One region of the Priestia sp. ST2 genome, then DNA from elsewhere that is predicted to be linked to it. Evidence: riboswitches for the same ligand, from Rfam matches in the RefSeq annotation. Region 1 holds a riboswitch; each other region holds the start of a gene.
The links. Region 1 has a riboswitch for lysine ahead of AC0KUU_RS00880 (aspartate kinase). Riboswitches for the same ligand answer to the same signal wherever they lie in the genome.

Region 1 (10,468 bases):
AGAAAGATATTATTATTGCCGGGGGATATAATATCTATCCTCGAGAAGTTGAAGAAGTATTATATGAGCATGAAAAAATTCAAGAAGCTGTAGTGGTGGGTGTTCCTGACCCATATAGAGGAGAAACGGTGAAGGCTTACATTGTATTAAAAAATGGTGTAAGATGTACTGAAGAAGAGTTAAATGAGTTTTCTAGAAAGTATTTAGCTGCTTATAAAGTTCCGCGCCTTTATGAATTTCGAAATGAGCTTCCCAAAACAGCGGTCGGTAAGATTCTGCGACGAGCGCTGATTGATGAAGAAAATGAAAAGCATAAAAAGGCGACGTAATCGATCGTCGCCTTTGATTTTTTTCCTGAAACATAATTGACAGATACTTGCGGTTTCTTTATTATAAAGATATGAATGAATAATCATTCATATTTTAAAGGAGCGTATAAGATTGAGAAGAAATAAGCCAAAGTATAAACAGATTATCGATGCAGCTGTAGTAGTAATAGCAGAAAACGGATACCACAATGCTCAGGTTTCTAAAATTGCTAAGCAGGCTGGAGTTGCAGACGGTACGATATATTTATATTTTAAAAACAAAGAAGATGTCTTGATTTCCTTGTTTCAAGAGAAGATGGGACAATTTGTAGAAAAAATTTATGAAGAACTGGCGGGAATTGAAACCGCGGCAGAAAAACTTCATGTGTTAATTGACAAACATTTTTCGTTTCTAGCGGAGGATCATCATTTAGCTACAGTGACCCAGCTCGAACTGCGTCAATCGAACAAAGATTTAAGATTGAAAATTAACGATGTATTAAAAGATTATCTGACTCTCATTGATTCTATTTTGCAGACAGGAATCGAAACGGGTGAGTTTTCTGAAAATATAGATATTCGTCTTGCGCGACAGATGATTTTTGGAACGATTGATGAAACTGTCACAACATGGGTAATGAACGATCATCGATATGGTCTAATAGAATCGGTAGATAAAGTCCATTCCCTGCTGTTAAACGGCTGCAGCGGCTCATAATCGTAAGTGAGCCTGCTGCTCCCCTGCGAGGGGAAAAGCGCAAGGTAATGAAAATAGAAAGAAAGGGTGGCGTAAACAAATGGAAATTATCCAGGTTGAAACTGTTGATGCAATAAGTTTCATTACGTTGAATAGACAACCTGCTAACGCTTTGTCTCAAGACTTATTAAAAGATCTTTCAAGTGTTTTAAAACATTTAGAAGATAGTAAAGAGACAAGGGTTATCGTCATTAAAGGTGAAGGGAAATTCTTTTGTGCCGGTGCTGATATAAAAGAATTCACATCACTTCAGCAGGAAAAAGAATACGAGAAGCTTGCTGTTAACGGTCAAGAGCTCTTTGAGTATATTGAAAATTACCCAAAACCAGTGATTGCAGCTATTCATGGAGCTGCTTTAGGCGGAGGGTTGGAGCTTGCTATGAGCTGCCATATCCGTTTGGTAACAGAAAATGCTAAGCTGGGCTTGCCTGAGCTTCAGTTAGGGATTATACCAGGATTTGGAGGAACTCAGCGATTACCTCGTTATGTAGGAGTTCATAAGGCTTGTGAGATGATGCTGACAAGTGATCCAATATCCGGAAGCGAGGCAGTGGAGTTAGGATTGGTAAATGCAGCTTTTGAAGAAAGTCAGCTTATCAATGAAACATTTTTACTTGCTAGAAAAATTGCCAAAAAAAGCCCAATCTCTGTTAAAGCCACCTTGCAGCTGCTTCAGCATGTAAAAACAGATGCTTATTACAGCGGCATCAAAAAAGAAGCGCAGTTTTTTGGAAGCGTATTCAAAAGCAGGGATGCTCAAGAAGGCGTAGCCGCTTTTATTGAAAAGCGCCAGCCTAAATTTTTAGGAAAATAAGCTTAGGAGGGGAATTGAATGAATATTTACGTGTTAGTAAAAAGAACATTCGATACAGAGGAGAAACTTTCATTAAAAAATGGTCAAATTGTTGAAGATGGGGCTGAATTTATTATTAATCCTTACGATGAGTATGCAGTTGAAGAAGCTATTCAGCTAAAGGAAAAGCATGGCGGGGAGATTACGGTCGTGAGTGTAGGAGGGGAAGAATCAGAAAAAGAACTCCGAACAGCTTTGGCTATGGGAGCAGATAAAGCGGTTTTAATCAATACGGAAGATGACATAGAAGATGGCGATCAGTACACGACTTCTAGGCTGCTGGCACAGTACTTAAAAGAACAATCTCCTGACTTAATTTTGGCAGGAAACGTAGCGATTGACGGAGGTTCGGGCCAAGTGGGACCGCGCGTAGCAGAACAGTTAGAAATCCCTTATATTACGACGATTACAAAATTAGATATCGAAGGTGAAAAAGTGACTGTTGTACGCGATGTGGAAGGTGATTCCGAGGTTATCGAAACGTCGCTTCCTCTTTTAGTAACAGCTCAGCAGGGACTTAACGAACCTCGCTATCCATCTCTTCCAGGGATTATGAAAGCGAAGAAGAAACCGTTGGTTGAAGTGGAATTGGATGATTTAGATTTAGATGAAGATGATGTAGAAGCAAAAACAAAGACAATTGAAATTTATTTGCCTCCGAAAAAAGACGCAGGACGCGTACTACAAGGAGATATAAAAGATCAAGTGACAGAACTGGTCAATTTACTGCATAAAGAAGCAAAAGTCATTTAATAAGTCAAAAGTTAAAACAATGGGGGTATTGCAATGGGACGTAAAGTGTTAGTTCTAGGAGAAGCACGTGATGGGGGATTACGAAACGTATCGTTTGAAGCGATTTCCGCAGCGTCTACTGTAGCTGACGGTGGGGAAATTGTTGCAGCGTTAGTAGGAAAGGACGTAAAAGCTTTAAGTGAAGAGCTTATTGCATACGGAGCGAATAAAGTTGTTGTGACGGAGCATGAAGATTTAGCTGCTTACACATCGGATGGTTATGCTCAGGCGTTATTAGCCATCATTGAAAGTGAACAACCTGAAGCTATCGTATTTGGCCATACGGCTCTTGGCAAAGACCTAGCGCCAAAACTGGCAGCTCGCTTAGACAAAGGACTTATCTCAGATGTGACGGATGTAGAAGTTGGAGGGGATCAAGTAGTCTTCACCCGCCCAATTTATTCTGGTAAAGCATTTGAAAAGAAAATCATGACCGATGCTTTTACGTTTGTCACGATTCGTCCAAATAATATTTCACCGCTTGCAAAAGATGAGGGACGTACAGGCGATGTAGAGGATTTAAATGTTGAAATCAAAAACCTGCGTACAGTTGTAAAAGAAGTTGTACGGAAAGCAACGCAAGGGGTTGATTTATCCGAAGCAAAAGTCGTGATTGCAGGTGGTCGAGGTGTAAAAAGCACGGAAGGTTTTGGACCTCTCCAAGAACTAGCGGACGTGTTAAATGGAGCTGTTGGGGCGTCTCGCGGAGCGTGCGATGCAGATTACTGCGACTATTCTCTTCAGATCGGTCAGACGGGCAAAGTAGTCACACCAGATTTATACATTGCCTGCGGAATCTCGGGAGCCATTCAGCATTTGGCCGGCATGTCAAATTCAAAAATTATTGTTGCCATTAACAAAGATCCTGAGGCGAATATTTTTAAAGTAGCTGATTACGGAATCGTTGGAGATTTATTTGAAGTGGTGCCTCTGCTAACGGAAGAATTCAAAAAGCTGAAAGTACAGTCTGCGTAAGAGGCTGAGACAAAAGGATTTTAGACGAAGTGAAAAATGAACCATTGATCAAGATGTTTGATTAGTGGTTCGTTTTTTTGTTAGGGTAAACGCAGGTTTCATGTGTGTGGGTCTTTCTAGCAGTTGATTGGAGGGCAAGGCGAAGACTCCTGCAGAAAGCAAAGTCTTGCACAGAAATCATCTGCGGTGTCGCAAGCGGTTCAGCCCTTGTATACTATTCGTTCGTCTTTAGATAGGATTCATTTCGTTATGTCTCAGCCTCATGGAAAACGAAATTTTCTACGTATGTTTTTATGTGAATTGTACAAACTAGAGCGGAGAATAAACAGTATAAATGTAAGCAAAAAGTTAGCAAACCTTATTTGAAGGTGATATACTGTGAGTAGAATTTGGATATTGCATATATTTAGGAGGAATTAAAATGGCTATTGCACATGCTACAGATAAAAACTTTACAGATGAAATTAAATCAGGCCTAGTGCTTGTTGACTTTTGGGCACCATGGTGTGGCCCTTGTAAAATGATTGCTCCAGTTCTTGAAGAAATCGATGGCGAACTTAACGATAAAGTTAAAATCGTGAAAGTAGACGTTGATGAAAACCAAGAAACGGCTGGAAAATTTGGTGTTATGAGTATCCCAACTTTAGTATTATTTAAAGATGGAGAGAAAGTTGACCAAGTAGTTGGTTTCCAACCAAAAGAAGCATTAACAGAATTAATTAATAAACACGCGTAAGTCAAAACCTAGCTCAGGCTAGGTTTTTTCTTTTTCTCCACTTTTTCTCTTTTGGGAATACTTTTATTTAGCGAATATGCGTTCGTTTGTTTTATACTAGATGTAAGGAACACCGCCATAAATCCGGCTTATGTGCATGTATTGTAAAGCAGGAAAGAATGTAGATTACGCTTCATAAGCGAATGTATAGATGGACAGAGTAAGAGAAGAGGAAGGAGAAAAATATGAACGATTATTTAAAAGAAAAGCTGGCTATTTTACCGGATCAGCCCGGCTGTTACTTGATGAAAGATAAATATGGAACGGTCATTTACGTAGGAAAAGCAAAAGTATTAAAAAATCGAGTGCGCTCCTACTTTACCGGATCTCATGACGGAAAGACGCTTCGACTTGTAAACGACATTGTCGATTTTGAATATATCGTCACATCTTCTAATTTAGAAGCACTTATTTTAGAAATGAATTTAATTAAAAAGCATGATCCAAAATACAATATCATGCTTAAAGATGATAAGGGTTATCCCTTTATTAAGATTACAGCTGAAAAGCAGCCCCGACTTGTTATTACAAGAAAAATAAAAAAAGATAAAGGGAAATACTTCGGGCCTTATCCTAACGTTCAAGCTGCAAATGAAACAAAGCGGCTTCTTGATCGCATTTATCCATTAAGAAAGTGCTCTACCATGCCAGACAGACCTTGTTTGTATTACCATATCGGGCAATGCCTAGCTCCTTGCGTAAAAGAAGTAAAAGAAGAGCAAAACAAACAAATTATTGAAAATATCACGCGGTTTTTAAATGGTGGATATGAGCATGTCAAAACAGAATTAACTGAAAAAATGTTAAAAGCTTCAGAAGAACTTGACTTTGAACGGGCTAAAGAATATCGAGATCAAATTGCTCATATCGAAGCGACAATGGAAAAGCAAAAAGTAACGTTTAATGATTTTGTCAATCGAGATGTGTTTGGCTATTCTTATGATAAAGGCTGGATGTGTGTTCAAGTTTTCTTTATTCGCCAAGGGAAGTTAATTGAGCGAGAAGTTTCTATGTTTCCTTTTTATAAAGAGCCAGAAGAAGATTTCTTAACTTTTATCGGTCAGTTTTATGCCAAAAATATTAAGCCAAAAGAAGTAATGGTTCCAGCAACGATTGATGCAGAGTTGGCTGAGAAATTAGTAGAAGTAGAGGTTCAGCATCCAAAGCGAGGCAAAAAGAAAGAATTAGTAGAACTTGCGTGTAAAAATGCAAAAATTGCGCTCGGTGAAAAATTCTATTTAATTGAACGAGATGAAGAGCGCACGGTTGGCGCAGTTGAACGGTTAGGAGAAGAGCTTGGAATTGCCGCTCCTTATCGGATTGAAGCATTTGATAATTCAAATATTCAAGGGACAGATCCCGTTTCTGCGATGATTGTTTTTGTTGATGGGAAACCGGAAAAGAAAGAATATCGCAAATATAAAATTAAGACCGTAAAGGGACCAGATGATTACAGTTCCATGAGAGAAGTCGTTCGCAGACGGTATTCCAGAGCGTTAAAAGAGGGTCTTCCGCTTCCAGATTTAATTGTTGTAGATGGAGGCAAAGGGCATTTAGCTGCAGTACAGGACGTTCTCGAAAATGAATTGGGACTTTTAGTGCCTACAGCAGGTCTTGTCAAAGATGATAAGCACAGAACCTCCAACCTGATGATTGGTGAGCCTCCTCAAATCATACCGCTCGAACGCAATAGTCAAGAATTTTATTTGCTTCAGCGAATTCAAGATGAAGTTCACCGTTTTGCGATTACCTTCCACCGTCAAGTGCGCTCTAAGTCCGCTTTTCAGTCTGTTCTGGACGATATTCCGGGAGTGGGCGAAAAACGTAAAAAAGCTTTGTTAAAGTATTTTGGTTCGGTGAAAAAATTGAAAGAAGCAACGGTTGATGATATTCGAAATTCAGGTGTTCCTCAAAACATCGCTGAAAAAATTTATGAAACATTGCAAAAATAGTCTTGAAATAATAGAAAATATTTGATAAGCTATTAACTAATTTCATACGACACTTCATCAAATGAAGTGAAGATAGAGGTGCAAATTTAATCAGTACGTATCAGGAAGGGTATGAGCTCTTATGAATGATGCGGAAAGGGAAATTTGCCGAAGTGAACATTACCTCATAGTAATGATTGCTGGTTCTGCGTTGAATAAACGTAGGATTGTCAAGATGTAGATTCTTGGAGAGCTATCTCACGGCAGTGGACGGTTATGTTTTATAATTTTCGTTCGTTAAGCAATGAGAGCTCATCTCATTGCTTTTTTTATTGTCTGAGTAAAAAAATTTAGCTTCTCATCATCCTGCATATGCAAATTTATTGAAAAGGAATGAACAAAATTATGGCATTAATCGTTCAAAAATTTGGTGGAACATCTGTTGGTTCTGTTGAACGTATCCAACATGTAGCAAACCGTGTTATTCAAGAAGCAGAGCGCGGTAACCAAGTAGTTGTTGTTGTATCGGCAATGGGCAAAACTACAGATGCACTGGTGAAATTAGCAAGTGATATTACGGACAGTCCAAGCAAACGCGAAATGGATATGCTTCTTACAACTGGAGAACAAGTAACGATTTCCCTGTTAACAATGGCCCTTCAATATAAAGGGTATGAAGCAACTTCGCTAACAGGTTGGCAAGCTGGTATCCAGACGGAAGCAGTTCACAGCAATGCACGAATCCAGCACATTGACACGACTCGTATTCAAAGCCAATTAGATAGAGGCCGAATCGTAGTAGTAGCTGGATTCCAAGGCTGTTCAGGAGATGGTAGCATTACAACATTAGGTCGAGGCGGCTCTGACACGACGGCAGTAGCTCTTGCCGCAGCATTAAAAGCTGCAAAATGTGATATTTATACAGATGTAACAGGAGTGTTTACGACAGATCCGCGCTATGTAGAAGATGCTCGTAAGCTTCACTCTATTTCATATGACGAAATGTTAGAATTAGCTAATTTGGGAGCAGGGGTGCTGCATCCGCGCGCTGTTGAGTTTGCAAAAAATTATCAGGTACCGCTAGAAGTGCGTTCAAGCTTAGAAAACGAGAATGGAACGATTGTTGAGGAGGAAGTTTCAATGGAACAAAACTTAGTCGTAAGAGGAATTGCGTTTGAAGATAATATTTCACGAGTGACAATTGAAGGGTTAAACAACGAGTTGCAAACTCTTTCTACTATTTTTACAGCATTAGCAAAAGAACAGTTAAATGTGGACATTATTATTCAAAACGTAACGGCTAATAATCGTCTCTCTATCTCATTTTCTATTAAAACCGTAGACGTAGACGCCGCTCTTGCCGTCTTAAAAGAGTATAAATCTACTTTGGGATATACGCGTATTGAACATGAAAGCGGTTTGGCTAAAGTATCAATTGTCGGCTCTGGCATGATTTCTAATCCAGGCGTTGCAGCCGAAATGTTTGAAGTGCTGGCAGGAGAGAAAATTGAAGTGAAGATGGTCAGCACGTCTGAAATTAAAGTATCTACAGTTGTACCGCATGCTGATATGGTAAAAGCTGTTGAGACGCTTCACGTAGCATTTGAATTAGAAGAGCAGCAAGCAGTGCAAGTATAAAGAAGAGAAAAAAGACGTGGTATCTCCACGTCTTTTATATATACGTATTTCCTACTTTTTATAACGCTCCGCGCGTGTTTCGGTAGGTAAGATATCTTTTCGGTCCCACTGCACGGAAATCAGCACTTTTCCGTTCTTTTCTTTATGTGTTAAGTAGGCTTCTGTTAGGCAGTTGTTTTGACGCTGAATCTGTTCAGCCACAAATCCTGACTCAAGATGAAACGAACAAGTTTCCTGCTGAAATCTTTTGCTGACCACATCACCTGATAACTCAAGCTCGAGTGAATATTTATCTTTTTTTGCAAGCGTCAGTGTTCCCCAGGAAGCTGCTTTAAAAAAAGCGACGATTTCATCCATTGTATTTAATGGGTATTTCCGAGCAAGGTGTTTTCCTGCCCAGTATGAAATGGTATTTGTTTCGTCTCCAAGAAGCTCTGGAATTAACACGTCACGCAAAAGGCTGTATCCGAAATATGAAACGTGATCAAGAGTTCTCTCTGTTTCAGCTGTGACATTAGGTTCTGATGTTTCCATCGTCTCTTCAAGTTCTTGCTGTGATTCTGTTTGTAAATTGCTCATGCTTTCCCCTCTTTCTTTACTACTATTATATACAAATCTAAAAAACCTCTCACGCATTTTTTTAATAAAATGTAAGAGGATCTTTATTATGGTAAAAAGAGTTAGATGTAAAGATGAAAAATCCATAATATACCTTTTAAAAGGGTACTTTTACCTGTGTAAATGTTTTGTGAACTTGTTTACAATAAAAGCATAAAGTAAACGCTTACTTATTTGTGGCAAGCAATATTATAATAGAAAGAAAAAATCTGTAACATCAATACAGTAAGCGTTAACAAATATAAAATTTTATAAATTTATATTTTATAGAAGATTTAAACATCTTGCCTTGACGCTCTTAATCGATGGGAGTAAAATTAACCTGTCACATACTTTATTAGGAAATGCAAAGGTTTTCATTTCCTGTATTCACGATTAATCTATTTGTCTAGTGGGAGTAAGAAAGTTCTTCACAAACTATGTTCATTTAACTAAGGGGGGTCTACGCAGATGGCGGCAAACAGAGAGTTTCAATATCGGAGAATCCATTCATTACTTGGGGTAATACCAATCGGGATTTTCTTAACACAGCATTTAGTTGTGAATCATTTCGCGACAAAGGGAGAAGAATCATTTAATCAAGCAGCTCACTTCATGGAGAGCTTACCTTTCCGCTATGCTCTAGAAATTTTCATTATTTTCTTACCAATCGTTTTTCACGCAATATACGGTCTTTACATCGCATTCACTGCTAAAACAAACGTTAACAACTACGGTTTTTTCCGTAACTGGATGTTTATCCTTCAGCGTGTTTCAGGTGTAATCACACTTATCTTCATCACATGGCACGTATGGGAAACCAGAATACAAGCTGCGCTTGGAAAAGAAGTAGATTTTCAAATGATGGAACGAATTTTAAGCAACCCGGCAATGCTTGCATTCTACATAGTTGGTGTTGTATCTACGATCTTCCACTTTGCAAACGGTCTATGGTCATTTGGAGTTAGCTGGGGGTTAACTGTAACACCACGTTCTCAAAGAATTTCAACTTATGTGACATTAGCAATCTTCTTAGCACTTACATTTGTAGGTGTTCGTACATTATTCGCATTTGCATAAAATTAAGGTTTTGAAGGAGTGGGGTTCCGATGAGTAACGGAAAAATCATCGTAGTCGGTGGCGGTTTAGCTGGCTTGATGGCAACAATAAAAATTGCTGAGTCTGGCAAGCAAGTAGATTTATTTTCACTAGTTCCGGTAAAAAGATCTCACTCAGTTTGCGCGCAAGGTGGAATCAACGGAGCCGTAAACACGAAAGGTGAAGGAGATTCACCATGGGAACACTTTGATGACACAGTGTACGGCGGAGACTTTTTAGCCAACCAGCCACCTGTAAAAGCAATGTGTGAAGCAGCTCCTGGTATTATTCACTTACTTGACCGCATGGGTGTTATGTTTAACCGTACTCCTGAGGGTTTGTTAGACTTCAGACGATTCGGCGGGACGCAGCATCACCGTACGGCTTTTGCTGGAGCAACAACGGGTCAACAATTATTGTACGCATTAGATGAGCAGGTTCGTCGTTATGAAGTTGCCGGACTTGTGACAAAGTACGAAGGATGGGAATTCTTAGGTGCTGTTCTTGACGATGAGCGCAGCTGTCGCGGAATTTCTGCACAGAATTTAAAATCAATGGAAATTAAAACGTTCCCAGCTGACGCGGTTATTATGGCTACAGGTGGACCTGGAATTGTTTTTGGAAAATCGACGAACTCAGTTATTAATACAGGTTCAGCGGCATCTATCGTGTATCAGCAAGGTGCATATTATTCAAACGGAGAGTTTATTCAAATTCATCCAACTGCTATCCCAGGAGATGATA
Region 2 (10,468 bases), on a different contig from region 1:
CTGCTCCTATTAAACGCATGCAGTGATGAATACGTCCAGGCCCCAATCTGCCTTGAGCAATAGCAAACCCTTTTCCTTCGCCTAAAAGCATATTAGACGCTGGCACACGCACATTGTCATAATGAATTTCAGCATGTCCATGAGGAGCGTGATCGTATCCAAAGACTGGCAGCATTCGTTCAATTTTAACTCCTGGCGTATTTAAAGGAACTAGAATCATAGACTGCTGTTCATATTTAGATGCGTTAAAATCGCTTTTTCCCATGACAATAGCAATTTTGCAGCGAGGATCTCCCGCACCTGAAGACCACCATTTTCTTCCGTTGATCACATATTCATCGCCTTCTCTTACAATACTGCACTGAATGTTTGTGGCATCAGAAGAACCTACATCCGGTTCTGTCATAGAAAAGCAGGAGCGAATGTCTCCATTTAACAGCGGCTTTAGCCATTTTTCTTTTTGTTCGGACGTTCCGTATCGAACCAGTACTTCCATATTGCCGGTGTCAGGAGCTCCGCAGTTAAAAGCTTCTGGTCCAATAATAGAACGGCCCATAATTTCGCAAAGAGGGGCATATTCGACATTTGTTAGACCCGCTCCGTATTCGCTTTCTGGCAAAAATAAGTTCCATAATCCAGCTTGCTTTGCTTTTTCTTTTAACTCTTCCATGATCGGAGGAACAGCTGACCATCTAGATGGCTGTTCATTCAGCTGTTGTTCGTATAGCCGTTCATTTGGGTAAACATGCTCTTCCATAAAAGAGCTCAATTCTTCTTGCAGCTTCACTACTTTGTCAGAGTAAGAAAAATACACGGTAGTCCCTCGCTTTCATTTACTTACTAACCGGTTGGTATGTTACATATTCATCATAAATGAAGGGAAATAATTCAGCAAGGTATTTTTAGAAAAATTCTAAATATTATATTATTTAAAAATAAAAAAAGAGAGGTTTTAACCTCTCTTTTTACGCGGATGTCATTTCCTCAAATACGGCTGATACCTTTTCAAATTCATCGTCATCTTCAATTGAAGACCATTCACCATCATCTTCAATTTTCAAAAAGAAAACATCAATTTCTTCTTCTGTTTCAATTAAAACTTCTTCAACAAACGCAACAGCAATATAATCGTGCCCTTCAATCGTCATTTTTCCAAGCACTTCAATATCTTGCTCTTGATCATTTTCGTCTAAAATTGTAAAAATCTCTCCCGTTTCAATGCGTTCCATCTTATTCCCTCCTATTTTAACCTCATTATTCGTTCACTAACATGTATTCCCCTTTAGAAAAGGTTTCATGCTTATAAAAGTAGAATCTATTTTTTAAAAGGCAAAAGAATGTCTACGGTAGTTCCTTTTCCAAGTTCACTTACAAAGTTAATTTCTCCTCTATGTTCTCGAATGATCTTATAGCACACCATCAGTCCAAGCCCCGTTCCTTTCTCTTTGGTACTATAAAAAGGTTTTCCTAAATGCTGCATTCTTTCCTGCGTGATGCCTGGCCCCTCGTCGCTAAACCGGATAACAAGGTTCTCCTGATTAAATCTTTTTAATTGAATCGTTACGGTTCCTCCACTTGGCATAGATTCGACTGCATTTTTAAATATATTGCTAAACACCTGTTTCAACTGATTTTCTTCGCATAATACGAGAGGAAGATGAAGATCAATTTCTTTTTTTACGTGAATTTTCTCTGTAATCCCCTGCACCTCAGCTAGCTTTAAAGTATTCTCTAAAATATCTTGGACATGTTTGTCTTTGTAGGTTTTCGCCTGAGGCTTTGCAAGACTCAAGAACTCATCGGTAATCAATTCAATTCTATCTAACTCACGATTTATCATTTCTACATAGTAAGGCTGACCGCTCGTTTCTCTTAATAACTGCATAAATCCTTTTACCGCCGTCAGAGGGTTTCGAATTTCGTGAGCTATACCAGCCGCTAACTGTCCGACTAAGGAAAGCTGAGCGGATTCACGCAGCAATTTTTCAGTTTTTTTACGTTCTGTAATATCACGAAACAAAACTTGAATGGCCTGCTTTCCCATATAGGGAATAGGAAAGGCAATGGTTTCGGCATCAATCGTATGACCGTCTTTATGAATAAACTTTTCTTCCTGTAGGTCTACAGATTTATTTTCTGTTTTCATTCGATAAATTCGCTGTTTTACCACATCATAGTAATCAGGGTGAACAAACTGATAAACACAAGCTCCTAATACGTCTTGAGGACTTTTGTATCCTAGCGCTTTGGCTCCTGAAGGGTTGATGTAATCAATTTTCCCTTCACTATGAACGATAATCGCTTCCGGCGATAACTCAATCAAGCTTCGGTAACGTTCTTCGCTTTCTTTTAAAGCCGTTTCAGCCTGCTTGCGTGATGTTATATCTCGATAGACAAAAGCAATGCATAGCGGCCAATCATTCATATTTTCAACGCGGAAGAGTGTGACGCTTACATTAATTAAATGACCGTCTTTATGCTGTCTGACCGTCTCAAATTCCGTTTTCGATTCACCTGATTGAATGGTCTTATGAAGTTCGCACACTGGCTCCTTTAAAAACGAAGGTATAATCGGAAGAGGCTTTTGATGAATTTCTTCAAACGTCCAGCCAAATGTATTCTCAAACGCAGGGTTCACTTGAAGCGTTTTCCCTTCTAAGTCAACGACAGCAACAGCATCTGCGTTATGATAAATAAAAGGCTGAACCTGTTCTTTTTTCTCCTGATAACTAGTTATATTCACGCAATGTCCCATAATTTCAGGCTTTTCTGTGTAAGATAAAGGGGTTAAGTTTACTACATAGCGTTTATCATTTATTTGAAGCTCGTACATAAGCTTTTTCTTTTTGTTTAGTGCTTCGAAAAAATGCTCATACGAGACCCATTCTTCTAGAGGTATTTTTTGGTCATGAACGCTTTCACCTTGATACATACTGTAAACAAGATGGTCATCTTTTTGTTTGTAAGCAAATATGATTCCTAGCGCCTCAGCTGAATGATTTTCTGCATGTAATCGGACTATTTTTTTATTTTTGTTCATCGTTCATATTTACCTACCCCTCACTAACATCTTTCCTACTCGTTCTCATTCTCTTAATTTTACATGAGGATTTTAGAATTTACTAGATAAAGAAGCGGATATTTTCCATTCATTCACATAAAAAAAACGCCTGTAAAGGCGCTTTTTTATGTGAATAGGAATTACTTTGAATGATGCATTTTATGACAGTGTCGCTTTGGCACAAAACCATTTTGCTCCATATGCTGATAGCGATTTTCCATATGTGAAGAAATGTTTTGACTCTCCGTTTTGCTTAGCACGCCGTACTCCACATATTTTGAAAGTATTTCTTTCTTTTTTGCTAGCATTTCTTTGTACAGCACGGACAGTTCCTGCTTTTGCTCAGACGTCAACTGCACGTCTTTTGTTTCTGGCTGAGGATTATTTTCCGCTAATACAGGCGTCGCGCTCATAAATAAAAAAGCTGCTGCTGCACTTATCATAATCTTTCGCAAACAATCTACTTCCTTTCATCATATAGTAGTTATAGTTTGCGAACTTCTATTTGTTTTCATTCATTCTGTTTGCTTAAGACTCGATAGCTCCTCCTACATCATAGTCGCTAAGATCAATTTCCATTTCCATTTCAAGTGCTAATTTAGCAAGCTCTGAACCAAGATAAGGACCCGACGTTAAGCCTGAAGCTCCGAGACCATTCGCTACTAGTATTCCTTCGTAAGCCGGAAGAGCTCCAATGACTGGCAAGAATCCTGGAGTAAATGGTCGAAACCCTACCCTTGTTTCTAAGACTGTGCTTTCTGTTAAGCCGGGAGCAATTGATAAGGCCTTTGAAAAAATCTCATGCATCCCCCCAGCAGTTACTCTCAAATCATAGCCCGTGTCGTTTTCATGTGTTGCTCCAATGACAATTTGACCTTGTTCAAATGAAAGAATATATTGATCGCTTGGAGGCATCACAACGGGCCAGTCTTTTGTATCTACATCAGGGAGATGCAAGTGGACAATTTGCGCTTTTTGAAAGCTTGCTAAAAATTTCACTCCAAGAGGCTCTAGTAATTGATTTGCCCACGCTCCTGCCGTTACGATTGTTGTACTTGCTAGAAGGGTTTGTCCATTTACGGAAACGCCCGTTACTTGATTATTTTCATAAAGTAGTTCTGCGTTTCCTTCTATTATTTTTGCACCGTTTTTCTTCGCTGCATTCACAAGTGCGTTTCGAAGAGCTCTTCCGTTAACGCGAGCGGCTCCACTAATATGAACTGAACTGTATTCTTCCGAAAGAACCGGAAACAAAGCCTGTGTTTCTTTAGCGGATAAACGTGTAATCTCGCCTATTTCAGGAGCTTCTTCCCGACGCTTATATGCTCTTTCTTCCATTTTTTTAAGTTTTTGCTCATCAGTATGTAAGCTAATTGCTCCTACTCGCTTATATCCCGTATCCGTTTCTCCATCTTCTTCTAATTGCTGAATTAATGTTTGATAGTACTTAGCGCCGCCTTTTGCTAAGCGGTACCATGCTTTATTTCGACGCTGCGAAAGCCATGGGCAAACAATTCCTGCTGCTGCATCAGTAGCTTGACCTGCATCCTTGCGATCTATCAATGTCACATCTGCTCCTGCTTTTGCTAAATGATATGCTGTAGAAGCTCCAAGTACCCCAGCTCCAACTACGATGTATGTTTTCATACCAAAACACCCTTTTCTTTCTTCTAATATTCTCATGCTATATGTACGCAACTTTAGCATAGCAAAAAAAGAAGTCACATACTAGGCGAAGCTATCTTGAGCTTATTTTTGAATCTTGCTGACTTTGACATATAGCTCCTTTCATTGTAAACAAAAGCGCAATAAGTTCTTTTACGGGAATTATGGTGAGCTGAAGCAAACCACAAATAGTGATCACCCATATTTAACACTGCGCTTACCGCTTTTTTATTATAGTTTCTGAATAAAAAAATGAAAGAATAAAACCACTATAATATGTAAATAAAAAGAAATAACCATTATTTTAAGGAGAGCGTATGCAATCTTCATTTGTATTATTTTTCATCATTCTTGGTTTACTATTTGGCAAGTGGCGAAGGTATCAAGAATACTATCCTACTTTGCTGTTTTGGGTCACAGGGAATTTGCTTTATGAAGTGCTGCTGTTTCATCACCGCGTATGGGTATTTCACCCTGTAGGTATTGATCACCTTTTTCTACCCGATCACCTAATGGTTTCCCTTGGAATAACTTTAATTATTTATCCGTTTGTTATACCGGTTTTTTTAGGAAGGCTGCCGCTGCATGTAAGCGGCAGGCTGTGGTGGATTCTTTTGTGGGCGCTTTTATTTACTGTGATTGAGTTCATTGCTTATGTTAATCACAGTATCACTCATCATTATGGATGGTCGCTGCTGTGTTCTTTTCTCTTCAACATTGCCACGTTCTCACTTTTAGTCATTCATCAGAAGACAGCACTGGTCGCTTGGATTCTATCTGGAAGCTTCATAGCTTTCTTATTTATTTTTTTTGATATTCCTATGCCTTAACTTTTCATTGACTAGACGGAGGAAAAGGAAATATAATAGGAATTACATTTAAATATAATTTTCCTCTCTGAGAATAGAGGTGCATGAAATCAAGAGTCACTTATTGGAGACTAATGGAGTCTGTGAAGATAAGTAAAAGGGATTTCGTGCCGAAGTATATAAACATCCATTGTGTTCATATACTGGTTCAGTATTGAATAAATGCTGAGCTGTCACAAACCATTTGGTTTGTGGAGAGCTATTGAAGAGATGTTGATGCCTAGAATGTAATAATACTTTATTATTATGAAACCAAGACGCGTGAACATCACTTCACGGGTCTTTTTTGTGTTTTTCTACTGACCATCAAAGTTCAAAGTTATAGTTGAATGATTTAAATGGAGGGATACGGAGTATGTACTTACATGGAACGAGTAAAATTAACAGCAGCAATCATTTAGAAATTGGGCAGTGCGATACGGTCGAACTGAAAAAACAATACGGCACTCCCCTATACATCTACGATCAAGAATTAATTGAAACGAAATGCAAGGCCTTCCATTCAGCCTTTCGAAGAAGCGGATTTTCATATCAAATCGCCTATGCAGGGAAAGCATTTCTTTGTATGGAAATGGCTAGCCTTTTAACGAAGCTTGATATGTCACTAGATGTGGTCTCAGGAGGCGAATTATTTACAGCGTTTGAAGCTGGATATCCAGCTGAACGCATTCATTTTCACGGCAATAATAAAACGATTGAAGAAATGGAAATGGCTCTTGATGCGAATATTGGCTGTTTTGTTGTTGATAACTTTACCGAACTTGAAGTTTTGCATGCCTTAGCAGCTGAGCGCAAACAGAAAGCATCTATTCTTCTGCGTGTTACTCCAGGAATTGAAGCCCATACACATGAATATATTATGACCGGACAGGAAGACTCCAAGTTTGGATTTGGTCTTTCCAATGACCAAGCCATGAAAGCGGTAAGTTCTGCGTTAGAAAAGCCTTACTACGATCTTTTAGGCATTCATTGTCATATTGGTTCGCAAATTTTTGAAGTAGATGGTTTTTCTCGCGCCATTGATATTTTAACTGATTTCTTATTCAGCATTCGTGATAAAATGGAATTTGAAGTAAAAGTTTTAAACGTAGGTGGTGGTTTTGGTATTCGTTATACCGAAAGCGACTCTCCTCTTCCAGTTGAGTATTATGTAGATGCACTGACAGAAAAGCTAAGCCGCACGTTAACTGAACAGAATTATACCCTTCCAGAAGTCTGGATTGAGCCTGGAAGAAGCATCGTAGGAGAAGCAGGTACAACGCTTTATACAATTGGATCAACGAAGGAGATTCCAGGTGTACGAAAATACGTAGGAATTGACGGCGGTATGACCGATAATATCCGTCCTGCTCTTTACGATGCAAAACATGAAGCTGTCTTGGCTAATAGAGTGACGGATAAAAAAGATGAAACAGTATCAATTGCGGGTAAATGCTGTGAATCAGGAGATATGCTTATTTGGGATATTGATTTACCGCGCGTTAATCAAGGAGATTTATTAGCAGTGTCCTCTACAGGTGCCTACAACTATTCAATGGCTAGCAATTACAACCGTATTCCGCGCCCTGCTGTTGTATTTGTAAAAAATGGAGAAGCTCGTCTTGCTGTAGAGCGAGAAACATACGAAGATTTGGTGCGTAAAGATGTAAAGCCAGTCGTTACTACGTATGCAATGAGCAAATAATAGCTGTTCTTGCGTAGTAAAGAAGCTATTGTTGTTTGGAGGAAATCTAACTATGGTTTTAAGTGTATTTAAAACGTACAGATCATCGCTTATTCTGCTTCTCGCTATTTTAATTGGCGGGATAGCAGGATATGCTATCGGGCCGGATGTGGCAGTCGTAAAGCCCTTTGGTGATTTGTTTCTTAATTTAATGTTCATGATTATCGTTCCCCTTGTCTTTTTTAGTGTGGCTTCGGCGATCGCAAACATGAATGAAATGAAGCGTCTTGGTAAAATTATGCTAGGTATCGCCGTTGTGTTTATCGCCACTGCTGCTGTTTCAGCCGTTTTAGGCTTTTTAGGCGCATCACTTTACAATCCGCTACATAATGTAGATACTTCTGCCATTAAAGAATTGATGGGTGACAGTGAAAATACAGCTGAAAAAATGACGCTTTTAACTCAGCTTGTTAGTACATTTACTGTACCTGATTTTGTTCAGTTATTTTCGAAAGAGCACATTTTACAATTAATTGTCTTTGCCGTTATTTTCGGTATTGCTACAACGATGGCTGGCGAAAAAGGACAGCCTATGGCGAAATTTCTGACTTCGGGTCAAGAAGTATCGATGAAGGTTGTTAAAATTGTGATGTACTATGCCCCAATTGGTTTAGGATGCTATTTCGCTACTGTAGTAGGAGAACTTGGACCAAAGATCTTACAAGGGTACGCTAGAGCATTTATTCTTTATTTATTAATTGCAATCGTTTACTATTTCGGTTTCTTTACGCTATATGCATGGATTGCTGGCGGTAAAGCAGGAATTAAGCTGTTTTGGAAAAATGCAGCTGCTCCTTCTATCACCGCTATTGCTACCTGTTCTTCTGCTGCATCTATTCCAGTCAATTTAGATGCAACAAAGAAAATGGGTGTGCCGCTGGATATTGCTGAAACAGTGATTCCACTAGGAGCAAACACGCATAAAGATGGTTCTGTTATCGGTGGTATTCTAAAGATTGTTTTCTTATTCAGTTTGTTTGGCAAAGATATGACGTCTGCTACGAGTATTTTGAGCATTTTAGGCGTAGCCTTTTTAGTTGGAGCCGTAATGGGAGCAATCCCTGGAGGCGGTATGATTGGCGAAATGTTAATCATTACAATTTACGGATTTTCGCCAGAAGTTCTGCCCATTATCGCGGTCATTTCCACAATTATTGACGCCCCTGCTACGCTTTTAAACAGTACGGGAAATACAGTAACAGCGATGCTTGTTACAAGGTTTACAGAAGGAAAAGACTGGATTAACAAAATTATCACCACCGATAAAGTCGCTTAGTAAAAAAGCAAAGGGAACAGTCTTAGTGACTCTCCCTTTGCTTTTTTCGTGTGCAGTAATATCGATAGCGGTGTATAAAGTCTGTACATACGCACATTCTAAAGGTATGTTTCATAACCGGACTGGAGGTGTCGTCTAATGAGTAACGCTGCAGGAGGTTCAAAGAAAAATCAACCGAATGATGCGAATCACGTAAGCGCAGAAACAAAAGCTCATCAAAAACGTCTTACTGAGCAAAACAAACAAGAGCATCAAGCTGAAGAACGAAAATAAAATGACGTTAAAGAGCGCAGCGCCTGCGTTCTTTAACGTCATTTTATTTTTAGAGAGAACTTCATACCCCTGCTCGTTATGGGGCTATCGTACAACCTCCTTTCGAACTTTTACATATTCTATTAATAGGTTTGTAAAAGGAGGAATGACATGGTGTTTTCTTGGCTAGAGATTACAGCTGCAGCCTTTGGACTTTCAGTTATTTTGATAAGTTTTGCATTTTTACCCGAACGCACATACAAAAGTCTTTATATCCCTCATCAGCTAGTAGCAAAATCTATTTTTCTCTATAAAAAGATTATTCGTTTTATAAATCAATTTCGACAGAAACTTTAGCTCATTTCCTTTCCCTGTTTTTATTCATTGGATATATCCTCCCCCTTTTTAATCAGCGCATTTACAGTAAATAATTTAGTGGTTAAAATAAAGAGTAAAGAAAAAGGATAAGCAGTTTGCAGAAATGGAGTTTCACATGGAAATCAGAGACTTAGAATACTTTATAGAGGTAGCGAATCATAAAAATTTTACAAAGGCAGCGCTGCAAGTTCACTTGTCACAAACGGCTTTAAGTAAAGCCGTCAAAAAAGTAGAAAATGAACTAGGATTTGAGCTTCTTGATCGTTCAACAAGAGAATTAAAGCTAACCGATGCAGGAGAAGTCGTGTATCATCAGGCAACTAAAGCTCTGTCGGTGTTAAAAGACATGCCTCACTTGTTGGGAGATTTAATGAACTTGCAAACAGGGCAAATCAAGATGGGAGTCCCTCCGCTCATCGGGACCTTGTTTTTCCCGAAGATTGCAAAAGCATTTAATGAACAATACCCTAAAGTATCTCTAGAGCTTATTGAATTTGGAGCAAAAAAAATTGAAGCACTTGTGGAAGAGGCTGGTGTAGATATGGGGATTGTTATGCTTCCTCTTACAAGCGGTCATGATGAGCATTTTCACGTATACCCTTTCGTTAAGGAGAGATTTCTTTTATACGCGCATAGAAACCATCCTTTAGCAAAACGTTCTTCCGTCTGGATGAAAGAATTGGAGCATGAAAAATTCATTATGTTCAGTGAAGAATTTACGCTGCACGACCGGTTAATTCAAGATGCTTTAAAATCAGGCTTTGTGCCTTCTATAGCGTATAAAAGTTCTCAATGGGATTTAATTATTGAATTAACAGCGGCAGAACTAGGTATTGCTATTTTACCCGAATCGCTTTATGCCAAAGTGAAAGATCCCAATATTACTACCGTACCTATTGCAGATCCTGAAATGATGTGGGAACTTGGAATTATTATGTTAAAAGAACGCTACAGTTCATTCGCTGTACGAGAATTGATTAATTTTTTAACCGAAAAACAAATGACAGATAAATTGGGGCTCCTTTAAAAAAGAGTCTGGAACAAAAGTATGTTAGTTGAAGGACAATCCGAACGAGTTTGGTCGAGAATCCAGCTCATTCGGATTTTTTTAGGATGATGATGAACGCAGGTTTCATGTATGTATTTGCTTCTAGCTGTTGATTGGATGAGTTTCGTTATGTCTCCGTTTCTTTTTAGGTGTAATAAAGTTTTATCATTCAACAACCCCTACAATGAATCCATCA
Region 3 (10,468 bases), on a different contig from region 1:
GAGGTCGAATTGGTTGGAGATATAAAGCAGACTTTACGAGTATTCAATCAGCTTGATATTCCTTCTAAACCATGGATTCCCTCTGGTAATCTCCAGAAACAAATTAAGCAATCTTATCACATTGAAGAGAAAAAGATAGATAGCGATTTGCTGCCTTTGACAATCGAGAATATCTTGCATATTATTGACAAGCTCTCTTCAGAGAAAACAATTGTGATTTCAGATGTGGGAGCTCATAAAGTATCTATAGCCCGAACTTATCAACCTAAAAACCCTAACAGGCTCATTATATCAAATGGTCTAGCTTCCATGGGTATTGCTTTACCAGGCTCAATTGGAGCTAAGCTAGCCTGCCCTAATGATCCAGCTATTTGTATTACTGGAGATGGAGGAGTTTTAATGAATTTTGCTGAAATAGAGACGGCAAAACGCTTAGGGCTTTCATTCATCATTATTGTTTTAAACGACTCTACATTAAAAATAGAGCAGGAAATGATGAACAAAAAGTTTGGTAAGAGCTATGGAGTAACTTTTACAAACCCAGATTTTGTTCAACTGGCAAAAAGCTTTGGAATTAAAGGGGAACAGGCAAATAGTTTAGTTGAATTTGAAAATATAATGAAAAGAGCCTTACAAAGTTTAGATGAGATTGTCCTAATTGACGTTCTTCTAAAAAACTGATTGCGATTTCTCCATTATTTTAACGAGTTATCTTTGTTAAGGGATTAATTTGTAGATTCACTAGGAAATAAATGTTTTTAATTTTTTAAAATAAGCTAAGCTGAGTTCAACCCAAATCCAACTATAAAGGAAAGTAAATACAAAAATTAAACCAGTAGTAGAAAGAGAAAAATTTTTAGAAATCACGGGACCTAGTACTGGGAATTTGAAACCGTACAATAGGGTAATAATCCCAACAGTTAATAGAGTGGCCCCACTTACAACAATGTATAATCTCTTTTTAAAAAAGTAAAAAGCAGTTCCTATGCCCATTCCCAATATTCCTGTTGTAAAAGGAAAAATAATAAGTTCACTTGGCTGGATAATCAGAAGAAGCAGGTTTGTTAGTATATAGGTAATAAATCCTAGAGGGAGCGAAAGTGTAAAACAAAAAAGAATGGGTGCAGTAGAGAATGGACTAATAAAAACTCCTATTCCTGGTAAGAAACCTCCTGCTGATTGAAAAAGGGCTGCTAAGCTGGCGAAAAGAGCGCCTGATACAAGCTGCTTAGTTTTAGATAGTCTATTAAAAAAAAGCTGCGCACAGTTTACTTCATTTGAAAGAGACTTTAAAAAGTACATGAATTTCACCTCGGTTAACTGTTTTTACATTATAAGGGGTTAAAGAGAGATTTAGATCATTGCCTGATATATCAACTCTTACATGTAATATATGAAGAAATTAAGAGGGAGGACTAATAAGTCGCATTTACTTTTAAAGGAATAGGTCATATCCGTTAAGATAAATTTCTTTATCTTTCTAAAGGTATGTACTGTAGCCCATAAAATGAACCTTTTATGGGCTTTATTAATTAAAGGCTTTTTTATTTTCTAGGAAGTTCATTTGTTTATTCCTATAAAATAGCTGGTAAAAAAATTAAGCTATAACTTTTAGGAGAAAATCAATACCCAGTCGAATTTTATAAATATAAGTCATGGAACAATTTCAAAAACAGTACCTTGATTAAAGTCAGACACTTTCATAGAGCCATAAACTCCTAAATAAAGCCTGGTTTGATCCAGATTCGTTCCCAAACTAACGTAGTAAGCTGATTGAGAACCAAAATTATAATCAATTTCCACCACACTAAAATCATTTAGCTTACAATCTGTACCTGCCCTGGTATAAGCTAAAACCCCTTTAACTGGGGAATGAGATTCTTTAACCTGTGCAATATCTGTAAACATAACGCTTCCTGTTAAGCTAGGGATATTATTTCCCATATATGGCTGAACTCCTGTAAGGGAGGTCCCTCCAAATTTATTGGGGCGGGGATCTTTATGAAAATAACTAGTTAAAGGCTGAAGACGTCTCACTGAAGTTTTTACCGCTTCATTGTAATAAGCAATTATTTTCTCATCCAAGGCCGGATTTTCAGAACACCTTTTTATAAACGAAGTCGGAAAATCTCCTTCCCATCCCCGCCAGCCAAGGTTAATAAATCCTTCTTGGCTGGGTTTAGCTCTCATTAAAGAAGCTTGAACAAGTTGAGGAACAGGTATTGACTTATAATGAACAAATGAAAAAATCGACTCTACTACGTCTTGTCCAACATTTCCCACATATTTGATGTACTGATTATAAAATTTTTGAAATGAAATGCCCGTTATATTGCGAACACCCTTAGCAATGAGCGTAAGAGTTTCCTGAATAGGTGAGGGGAGTTCACTAAAACGTGTGACTACGGGTGGATTATGGATAAATGTATTCTTACCTACATCAATTTCAATTATTTTCCCGTAAATTTCTATATCATTCTGACTTAAGTTAAAGGGGTCATAGCCTGATCCACCATCTCCGGTTGTAAAGATAAGTTTTCCAGTTTCAGGTGAAAAGTTTAAGCTGTTGACACCATTATGATTAAAAAATGGTCTTCTTAAGTTAAGTAACGTCCGTCTTTTTTGAGGCTGAGCATTTGGTTGGAAAATCCATTCTTCCACTGTATCAATATGATCATATTTAGTTTCTCTATTTATCCACCTTAAGTTTGAAGTTTTAGGATCACACGGGTTAGGTCTATAATGTTCGGAAAGTGCACCTGGGCCTTGTGTTCCAGCTACTGAGTAATGAAGATAAAACAGACCGTTATAATAAAATTCTGGATGAAACGCTAGCCCTAGCAATCCTCGTTCATCATATCCTCCGCGGGAAACACCTGGTTCAGACGTACCTAATTTTATGATTCGTGAGCGAATATCTAAAAAAGTCTGTATAGCTTCGTCTCTTATGTAAAAGATCTCTCCTACTTGGGTTGCAATAAATAAACTTTCAAATGAGTCACCAGGAAGTATAGCTGTTTTCAAAATGGTAGGTAAATTTATCTTACTAACAATAGGCCGTAAACTAACCTTAGCTTTTATCAACTAACTTGACACTCCTTTTTATGGTTTTCTTTTATAAGAATATGATTGTAACTGTTCTATTAGTATCAATACTATTTTATAAAGTTAGGCAATTTAATGGAGAGACCTAATCGAGAAGCTTCTTTCATAAAACTTATTTAGTCCTGATTAAGCCTGCTATTTTCTTCTCTCAACACTCAAGATTCTCCCAACGTTCATAACTATTTGTGACTCCCCAAAATTGAAATTAAGGAAAAATAATAATTAATTTACAAAAAATAGTGATATTATTTTATAAATTGGAAAAGAATATGACTTATGAAAGGAGTGAATGCAAATGTCTGTGAAAAACTGGTTAATGGGACTATTCGTTTTGTTTGCGATGGTTATCAGTGTGATGACTTCAGGATCACTCGGCGTTTTGGCCGAATCAGACATGGTAAGACAAAAAACCATGGAGGTTCAGTTGAACGATGATTACTTTAATCCAGAAACCATCACTATCCCGAGTGGAAAAACGACAACATTGATATTAAAAAATGAAGGTCAGAAAGAGCATACCTTCACAGTAGAAAAGCTCGGAATTGACGCTGAAGTCCAGCCTGGAAAAGAAAAAACCATTACCGTAAAACCACAAAATCCTGGTACATATGAACTGATATGTAGGTATCATTTTAATAGTGGAATGGTGGGGAAAGTGATAGTCAAATAACAAGCAGGGCCAATGGGTCTCTGCTTTTTGAAGTGAATATAACATACTTTCTTAATTAACATAATGGATTTTAAAGGTATAAATAAACCGTTCACAATTTCAAAAAAGTAATAAATATTTATTTCAAATATATACTAAATGAAGAAAAAGCACAGGAAAGTATAGAATAAAAACAGCATTTATATCCAGGTTATTAAAAAATGTATCCTTAATGAATGAGCAATGAGCATTGTTTAATTAAAAGGAGGAATTTTATATGGGCGATAATCAATCAAATAATTTAGAACAGGTATCAGAGAATAATACAGATGAAACCAAATTAGGTGATCTTGAGAAAGAGTTTGTAACAAAGCCTGCTAAGTCTTCTGATCCTTATCCGCATAAATATTATACTGGAGACATTTCTATAGTTTCTAATGCTATGCCACGAAACGAGAAAGAATAAAAGTTTCTTATATATTAATATATAAGAGAAACTTTAGACCATTTAAGCTTAAGCTCTGTATTTTTTCAGAACCAAAATACATCTCATAAAAAACAGTTATGTTTCATTTAGTATTTTAAATCCAAAGTAATCGCTTTCATTTTTTGTTTTCTCGAAATCATTGATAGGTTATAATAAATATCTACAAAAATATTAAATGATATGTAAGTAACAAGTAATTACACCCTTAATATTAAAAAAAGAAAAACTCCCTTAACGCACTAGGGGAGTTTTTCTTTTTTAAAATATCCAATATATTACATTTAAACTCATCAAAAAAGAGGTGTTCACTATGTTGAAGCCCGTTAACTATTCTACTTAATATATGAGTAGGCTACGAAATGTTTATATACCTGTAAATGGGCGATTTACCATATAAGAACATTAATACTTAATTGGAAGGAGAATGAAAAATGAACAATAATACTGAAACCGTTGAAAATAAAGTAGAGGATAAACTAAATGAAATGAGTCAAGAGAAGAAAGACAACATCCTTTCTAGTTTTAACGAATTTAAAAGTTACTTAGGAGATAAAGTCACAAAAGGTGAGAAACTAGGGTTAAATGATAATCAATTAGCTCTAGCAGCTAAAAAAATAGCTGATTATCTCGCAACACATGAGGAGCCACAAAATGAAGAGCAATACTTGTTACATGAGTTATGGAAAGTTGGAAATGAGGAAGAACAACATCATCTTGCTCATATGCTTGTTAAATTAGTTAAAGAATAAGCTAAATCCCTAATAAATTGTTATTTGCCATTATTTATTAGGGATTCAAGTGTATTCAATTAACGTAGCAAAGAGCCACTTGCGTAAAACAATTGGTTCTTTATATTCGTTATGTGTTAGGTAATATCTTTGCAGAAGTAAGAATAAGCCGAGATTGAAATATGGTATCTGCAACCCCTTTTATTGACAACTTATTAAGAATGTATAACTAAAGAAAAGAAATAAAGATCGGTTATTTTCTTCCCTCTTTATTCATTTTCTTTAGAATCTTCCTGGTAATGTTCATTTAAGTATGGGTTCTCTGTCGTAGCAAAATTAACAGATTGAAGGCTAGTTTCAGGATCCATTCCATAATAGCCTTTTAGTTCCGCATTTTCTAGCTCGCCACTTCTGAATTGTGGTTCTTTTTTCTCTTTCATGCTGCACCTCTTTTTTCTTATAAATAAAGCTTAGAGAAATATGGTATTAGTTATTCGGTTCTATTTGGAGATGGAAGAAAAGAATATGAAAATTCCATATCCTTCCTTTGTGACTTTTTATTTTTCTTCTAAATCAAGGACTGGAACCATACGGTCTTCATCATGTGTTCCTCTCGCATGAACGGTAGCCATACTTGATGTTTCATCTACACTTTTAATCCAAATAGGAACTCCGTGGTAATGAACATCAATTTCCTTGGGTGAAGAAAGAATTTGCTTAGCTCGATCTATTTCCATATTATCACCTCATTTTTTAGTATGTCCCTGCAATGCATCAATTAAAAGATAAAGCTATATTTCCTCAACAATAATTTGACTACACGCTACAACTCATTCCCTCAAAAATTAATCTATCCTTTAACCTTACAAAAATCGAACATCAATGGGTTTGCTTAACCTCATTTTATTCTTTAATTCGAATACGTATAAATACGAAAAATGAGCACATACTGTACCTAATCAGATTCCTCCTTTTGCTGACAAATCATTTCTCCTTTAATATGTTAAGTTTACAAAAAACATCTGTCTTCACAGGTGTTTTTTATTTTGAGAAAATATATTAATTTGTATACAAACTAAGTTTTATTTTACTTCTAGTAGGGGAATAAAATAGTAAATTAAATTGGAGAGGATGAGGGGTTTATGATAGAGATGGAGGTAAAGAACCTTCAAAGGTCAGAAGCTAAATTTAGAAAGGCTGAATCAGAATACTTAAATAAGGCAATCGAAGAGTATTTCGTTCGTCGTACATACCATAATGCACCAGTAGTTGATGCACTTCGATATGTACTAACGATTGATAATAAAAGGGAACATTTAGAAAGTGCCGTTGAACTTTTTGGAGATAATATCAAAGAAGTAAATAACCAAGATATTATAAACTATTTAAATCAATGTAGATGTTATAAGGAAATAAGAGATATAGTCTAAATTTGATGCTATCTTATGAAAAAATTTATTGTTCATAAATAACCAAAAGGGGATTGGAGATATGAACTATAAACAAAGGGATTATTATATTAGCGCAAAAGAAAATGAATATTATAAAGTACTAAATGTAGTCGATTATATGTTAGAGGAAGCAAAAAGCAACAATAAATATCCTATATGGGGTGAAAAGCTAAGAACTGAGTTAAAAGAAAGTGCTGGCAACAATCTTACTCCATGGCATTTTAATACAATAATATCCGTACTTTTAGATTACGTACCTGATGAAGTAAAGAATAAACCTAATGCTAAGTCACTCTAAGCGGGTGGCTTTTTATGATGTGCATAATATGTAAGTTAAAACATGTGGTGAATAGCAAAAAGAAAGGTGAAATAGTAATATGAGTGATACTGAGATTGTGGGTTTGAGTCAATAATCCGGAGTCATTCTCTCAAAAATAAGTGTAAGGACTTAATTACAAGGTTTCCATAAAATTATACTTAAATGATTCTTGCGTGAAAGGAAATTTACTGTTATATTAAATTCAATTAAATATTTTCTTATTTCAATATTTTTTGAAGTGAGGATAGAGGCGCAAAGATCATAAGTATACAATTTGAGGAGAATGAGATCCAATGACAATTGTGGAAAGGGGTATTTGCCGAAGCCGAAAGAATCTCATGTTCTTGAAGCTGGTTCTGCTGTTGAATAAATACAGAACTGTCATATGGGAAACTGTATGGAGGGCTATCTTACGCACGGAAACTATTTTTGATAAATATTGTTTCTACTGCAGCAACGAATCCCTCGTTGCTGCTTTTTTGCGTTTCTTATGAATGGCCCTAACCCCTCTAATTTTTAAAAATTTATAAAGGGTGTGTAGTTATGAATTTTGGCCAAGTATTAACAGCAATGGTTACCCCGTTTGATCAGAATGGCGAAATTGATTTTAACGCGACGAAAATGTTAGTTGAGCATTTAATTACAAATGGCACAGATAGCTTAGTTGTAGCTGGTACAACTGGAGAGTCTCCAACATTAACCACAGAAGAAAAAATTAAATTATTCCAATGTGTGGTAGAAGCTGCTGCGGGAAGAGTCCACGTCATCGCTGGAACTGGCTCAAACAACACGCAAGCTTCGATTAGCTTAACGAAACTTGCAGAGGAAACAGGAGTCGATGGTATTATGCTCGTTGCTCCATACTATAATAAGCCGTCTCAAGAAGGCTTGTACCAGCACTTTAAAACGATTGCCCAGTCAACCTCTTTACCAGTTATGCTTTACAATATCCCAGGGCGAAGCGTAGTTAACATTTCTGTTGAAACAATTGTTCGTCTATCAGAGATTCCTAATATTGTATCAATTAAGGAAGCAAGTGGCAACTTGGATGCCATGGCAGAGATTATTAGCAAAACACCTAGCGACTTTACACTATACAGCGGCGATGATGGGTTAACAATACCAGTATTAGCAATTGGCGGGGCAGGAGTTATTTCAGTTGCTTCCCATATCATTGGCAATGATATGCAAGAAATGATTAATGCCTTCAAAAATGGCGATGTCCAAAAAGCTGCTGCTACACATCGCAATCTGCTTCCAATTATGAGAGCATTATTTATTGCGCCAAGTCCTTCACCAGTAAAAGCTGCATTAAATCTAAATGGAATACAAGTTGGCGGTGTTCGTTTGCCAATGGTTCCTTTAAGCAATAAAGAGCAAAGTGCGCTAGAAGAAGTTCTGCAAACTAGCGGCATTAACGTTACCTGTTGAAATAAATAAAAACAGATTAGAAGAGAGAGCATAGCTAAAACGACCGATTCAATCGATGCATTAAGGCAAGATTGGTGCACAAAGCTCAAGATGGATGAATCATCATTTAGCTAACTCCTAAAAACAGAAAAACTCCCTTAACGCATTGGGGGAGTTTTTCTGTTTTTTCTATGTATGTATACTATATACATCTTCAGTTGCCATACAGAGGGAGACCTATTTCACTATATGTTCGTTCTTCTGTCGGTATTGGTGCAAAAACTTATATCTTAGTCAACACGATTCCGCATAAAGTAAGAATAATTCCTATTAATTGATATTTTTTAAGTCTTTCTTTAAAGATAATTAAGCTCCCAATTAAAACAACAATACAATTTAAACTAATGATTGGATAAACCACGCTGGATGGACCTTCCTTTAGGGCGAATAAATAACAGCTGTAACCAATCGTACTTAATATACCAACTAGTATACCTATCTTTATTTCAATTTTATGTGCAGTTAATTGTTTAAATTCTTTCCGAGCTAATAAACTTAAATAGACAGCTCCTCCACCATACATTGAAACAAGCATTTCACCCATGCTAAAGTGCTGATACGTGCTGAATTTCATAATAACACCAACTGTGCCGATAGATAGAAGAGCTAAACAGCAGCTCAAAATCCATAATTTATACTCTATGTGTGCCGTTTTGTTTGGTTGATACTGAATAATACAAGCTGCCAATATAATAATGACGATACCAATCCAATTTGTTAAAGGAATGGATTGAGGAAATAATAAGGATGTAGCTATAACAACAATGACTGTATTCATCGCAATAATGGTAGATGTAATACTCGCAGGTCCTTTCTCAAAGGCTTTCGACATTTGGATATTGCCATTGGCATTTAATATACCGATTAGTGCCCCCGTTAAAATAGGTAAAATGTGAAATTCAAAACTTCCTTTAATAAGAGTAAATAATAAGAGGATAAAAAAAGAAATCCAATAAAAGAAAAGTTGAATACACACTTTAGATAAATGTTGAAGAGCACCCCATTTAAATAAAGTATTATTTACTCCGAAGCATACAGCTGTCCCTAAAGCAGATATAAACCATAACATAGTGTGTAATTCCTTCCTAGTAGTTTTTATACTACTAAATTATACAATTTATATAATAGTTTTAATATTTCAATTTAATGAAAAATAGTTTCGAATAACTCTTTTGTAAAAGTATAAAGATGAGAAGAGGAGAAGTATAAATTTATTACGAACCAACGGATTGTGCTCTTTTATTAAAACCTCGTTTCCTATTATTCTTACACCTTTTTACTGTCCAATAAAATGCGATGAATTTTTCAAATCCATTCACCATTTTCTTCTCATTAAAACCTAAAGCTTTGTATCCTAAAACTCAAATGGACGTTTTAGAAGATGAGGTGCGGGAATCAAGTGAAGTAAGACAATGATTAAATAAAGGAGGAGTTGCTATGAATATAACAGAAGTGATGACTTCTAATGTTGAGACAGGTAACCTTAAAAGTTCATGTGGTGAGGTAGCTAATATGATGAAGAATGTAGATGTAGGAGTTATTCCAATTTGTGAAAATGATAAACTAATAGGCCTAATAACGGATCGTGATTTAGTCGTCAAGGGATTAGCTAATAATTTTAATACGAATACACAAATATCTGAAATGATTACCACTGATGTCATTACTGGTACAAAATGCATGTCTGTAGAGCAGGCTTCAGATCTTATGTCTCAGCATCAAATACGCAGACTTCCTATTGTAGAAGGTGGAAAACTCATTGGAATGGTTTCTCTGGGAGATTTAGCGGTAAGTAATACTTCAAATAAAGAAACAGGAAAAGTTCTTGAGAATATTTCAGCTCCTGCTGAGCTTAATAAATAAAAAAAACTCTTTTTGTACTTCATCTTATAGATAAGAGCAAGCTAATAAAAATTAGCTTGCTCTTAGTTTATATATAACAACACATGGCTATTACAGCTTTTAAAGATCTTGTATTCAATAGCTCCAGCAGTTTATGGCTTTCTATAGAATTAGCCAAGTTTAAACCCATTTTCGTCCTGGATTTTTTTATCATTCATTTTTTATATCCACAAAAAGTTGCCCGTTTAAAAAACTACAATATAAAATACGTTTCACGTCTTTGTATCCTCTTTGTTTCAATTCGTTGAAAAGCCAAGAAGAGTTTTTATTTATTAGATTTAAATGCTTTTCTTGAATGATCCCATCAATAACAAGGGGAAGTAAAAATACAGATCCTGATTTATCTTTGCTTTCTGG

Region 2: it holds a riboswitch for lysine, as region 1 does, so the genes downstream of both, lysA (diaminopimelate decarboxylase) here and AC0KUU_RS00880 (aspartate kinase) in region 1, are expected to answer to the same signal.
Region 3: it holds a riboswitch for lysine, as region 1 does, so the genes downstream of both, dapA (4-hydroxy-tetrahydrodipicolinate synthase) here and AC0KUU_RS00880 (aspartate kinase) in region 1, are expected to answer to the same signal.

What each region holds. Positions count from the first base shown of each region.
Region 1 covers NZ_JBVVNT010000001.1:171,764-182,231, forward strand. The annotation lists gene AC0KUU_RS00845 (AMP-binding protein) at 1-329, shown strand, start outside; gene AC0KUU_RS00850 (TetR/AcrR family transcriptional regulator) at 442-1,026, shown strand; gene AC0KUU_RS00855 (enoyl-CoA hydratase) at 1,106-1,879, shown strand; gene AC0KUU_RS00860 (electron transfer flavoprotein subunit beta/FixA family protein) at 1,898-2,671, shown strand; gene AC0KUU_RS00865 (electron transfer flavoprotein subunit alpha/FixB family protein) at 2,705-3,685, shown strand; gene trxA (thioredoxin) at 4,107-4,421, shown strand; gene uvrC (excinuclease ABC subunit UvrC) at 4,646-6,412, shown strand; lysine riboswitch at 6,478-6,655, shown strand; gene AC0KUU_RS00880 (aspartate kinase) at 6,797-8,029, shown strand; gene AC0KUU_RS00885 (YslB family protein) at 8,081-8,608, opposite strand; gene AC0KUU_RS00890 (succinate dehydrogenase cytochrome b558 subunit) at 9,098-9,706, shown strand; gene sdhA (succinate dehydrogenase flavoprotein subunit) at 9,736-10,468, shown strand, end outside.
Region 2 covers NZ_JBVVNT010000002.1:417,432-427,899, forward strand. The annotation lists gene AC0KUU_RS08540 (acyl-CoA dehydrogenase) at 1-814, opposite strand, end outside; gene AC0KUU_RS08545 (DUF1292 domain-containing protein) at 966-1,229, opposite strand; gene AC0KUU_RS08550 (PAS domain-containing sensor histidine kinase) at 1,316-3,040, opposite strand; gene AC0KUU_RS08555 (YckD family protein) at 3,202-3,516, opposite strand; gene AC0KUU_RS08560 (NAD(P)/FAD-dependent oxidoreductase) at 3,590-4,708, opposite strand; gene AC0KUU_RS08565 (CBO0543 family protein) at 5,044-5,556, shown strand; lysine riboswitch at 5,623-5,805, shown strand; gene lysA (diaminopimelate decarboxylase) at 5,951-7,279, shown strand; gene AC0KUU_RS08575 (dicarboxylate/amino acid:cation symporter) at 7,332-8,594, shown strand; gene AC0KUU_RS08580 (hypothetical protein) at 8,733-8,867, shown strand; gene AC0KUU_RS08585 (hypothetical protein) at 9,018-9,203, shown strand; gene AC0KUU_RS08590 (LysR family transcriptional regulator) at 9,340-10,251, shown strand; gene AC0KUU_RS08595 (O-methyltransferase) at 10,438-10,468, opposite strand, start outside.
Region 3 covers NZ_JBVVNT010000002.1:990,041-1,000,508, reverse strand. The annotation lists gene AC0KUU_RS11515 (acetolactate synthase large subunit) at 1-681, shown strand, start outside; gene AC0KUU_RS11510 (hypothetical protein) at 742-1,302, opposite strand; gene AC0KUU_RS11505 (PQQ-dependent sugar dehydrogenase) at 1,654-3,084, opposite strand; gene AC0KUU_RS11500 (cupredoxin domain-containing protein) at 3,401-3,775, shown strand; gene AC0KUU_RS11495 (hypothetical protein) at 4,032-4,220, shown strand; gene AC0KUU_RS11490 (DUF3243 domain-containing protein) at 4,673-4,990, shown strand; gene AC0KUU_RS11485 (hypothetical protein) at 5,239-5,409, opposite strand; gene AC0KUU_RS11480 (H-type small acid-soluble spore protein) at 5,527-5,706, opposite strand; gene AC0KUU_RS11475 (hypothetical protein) at 6,112-6,399, shown strand; gene AC0KUU_RS11470 (hypothetical protein) at 6,461-6,718, shown strand; lysine riboswitch at 6,977-7,155, shown strand; gene dapA (4-hydroxy-tetrahydrodipicolinate synthase) at 7,283-8,170, shown strand; gene AC0KUU_RS11460 (DMT family transporter) at 8,433-9,278, opposite strand; gene AC0KUU_RS11455 (CBS domain-containing protein) at 9,647-10,072, shown strand; gene AC0KUU_RS11450 (DUF421 domain-containing protein) at 10,262-10,468, opposite strand, start outside.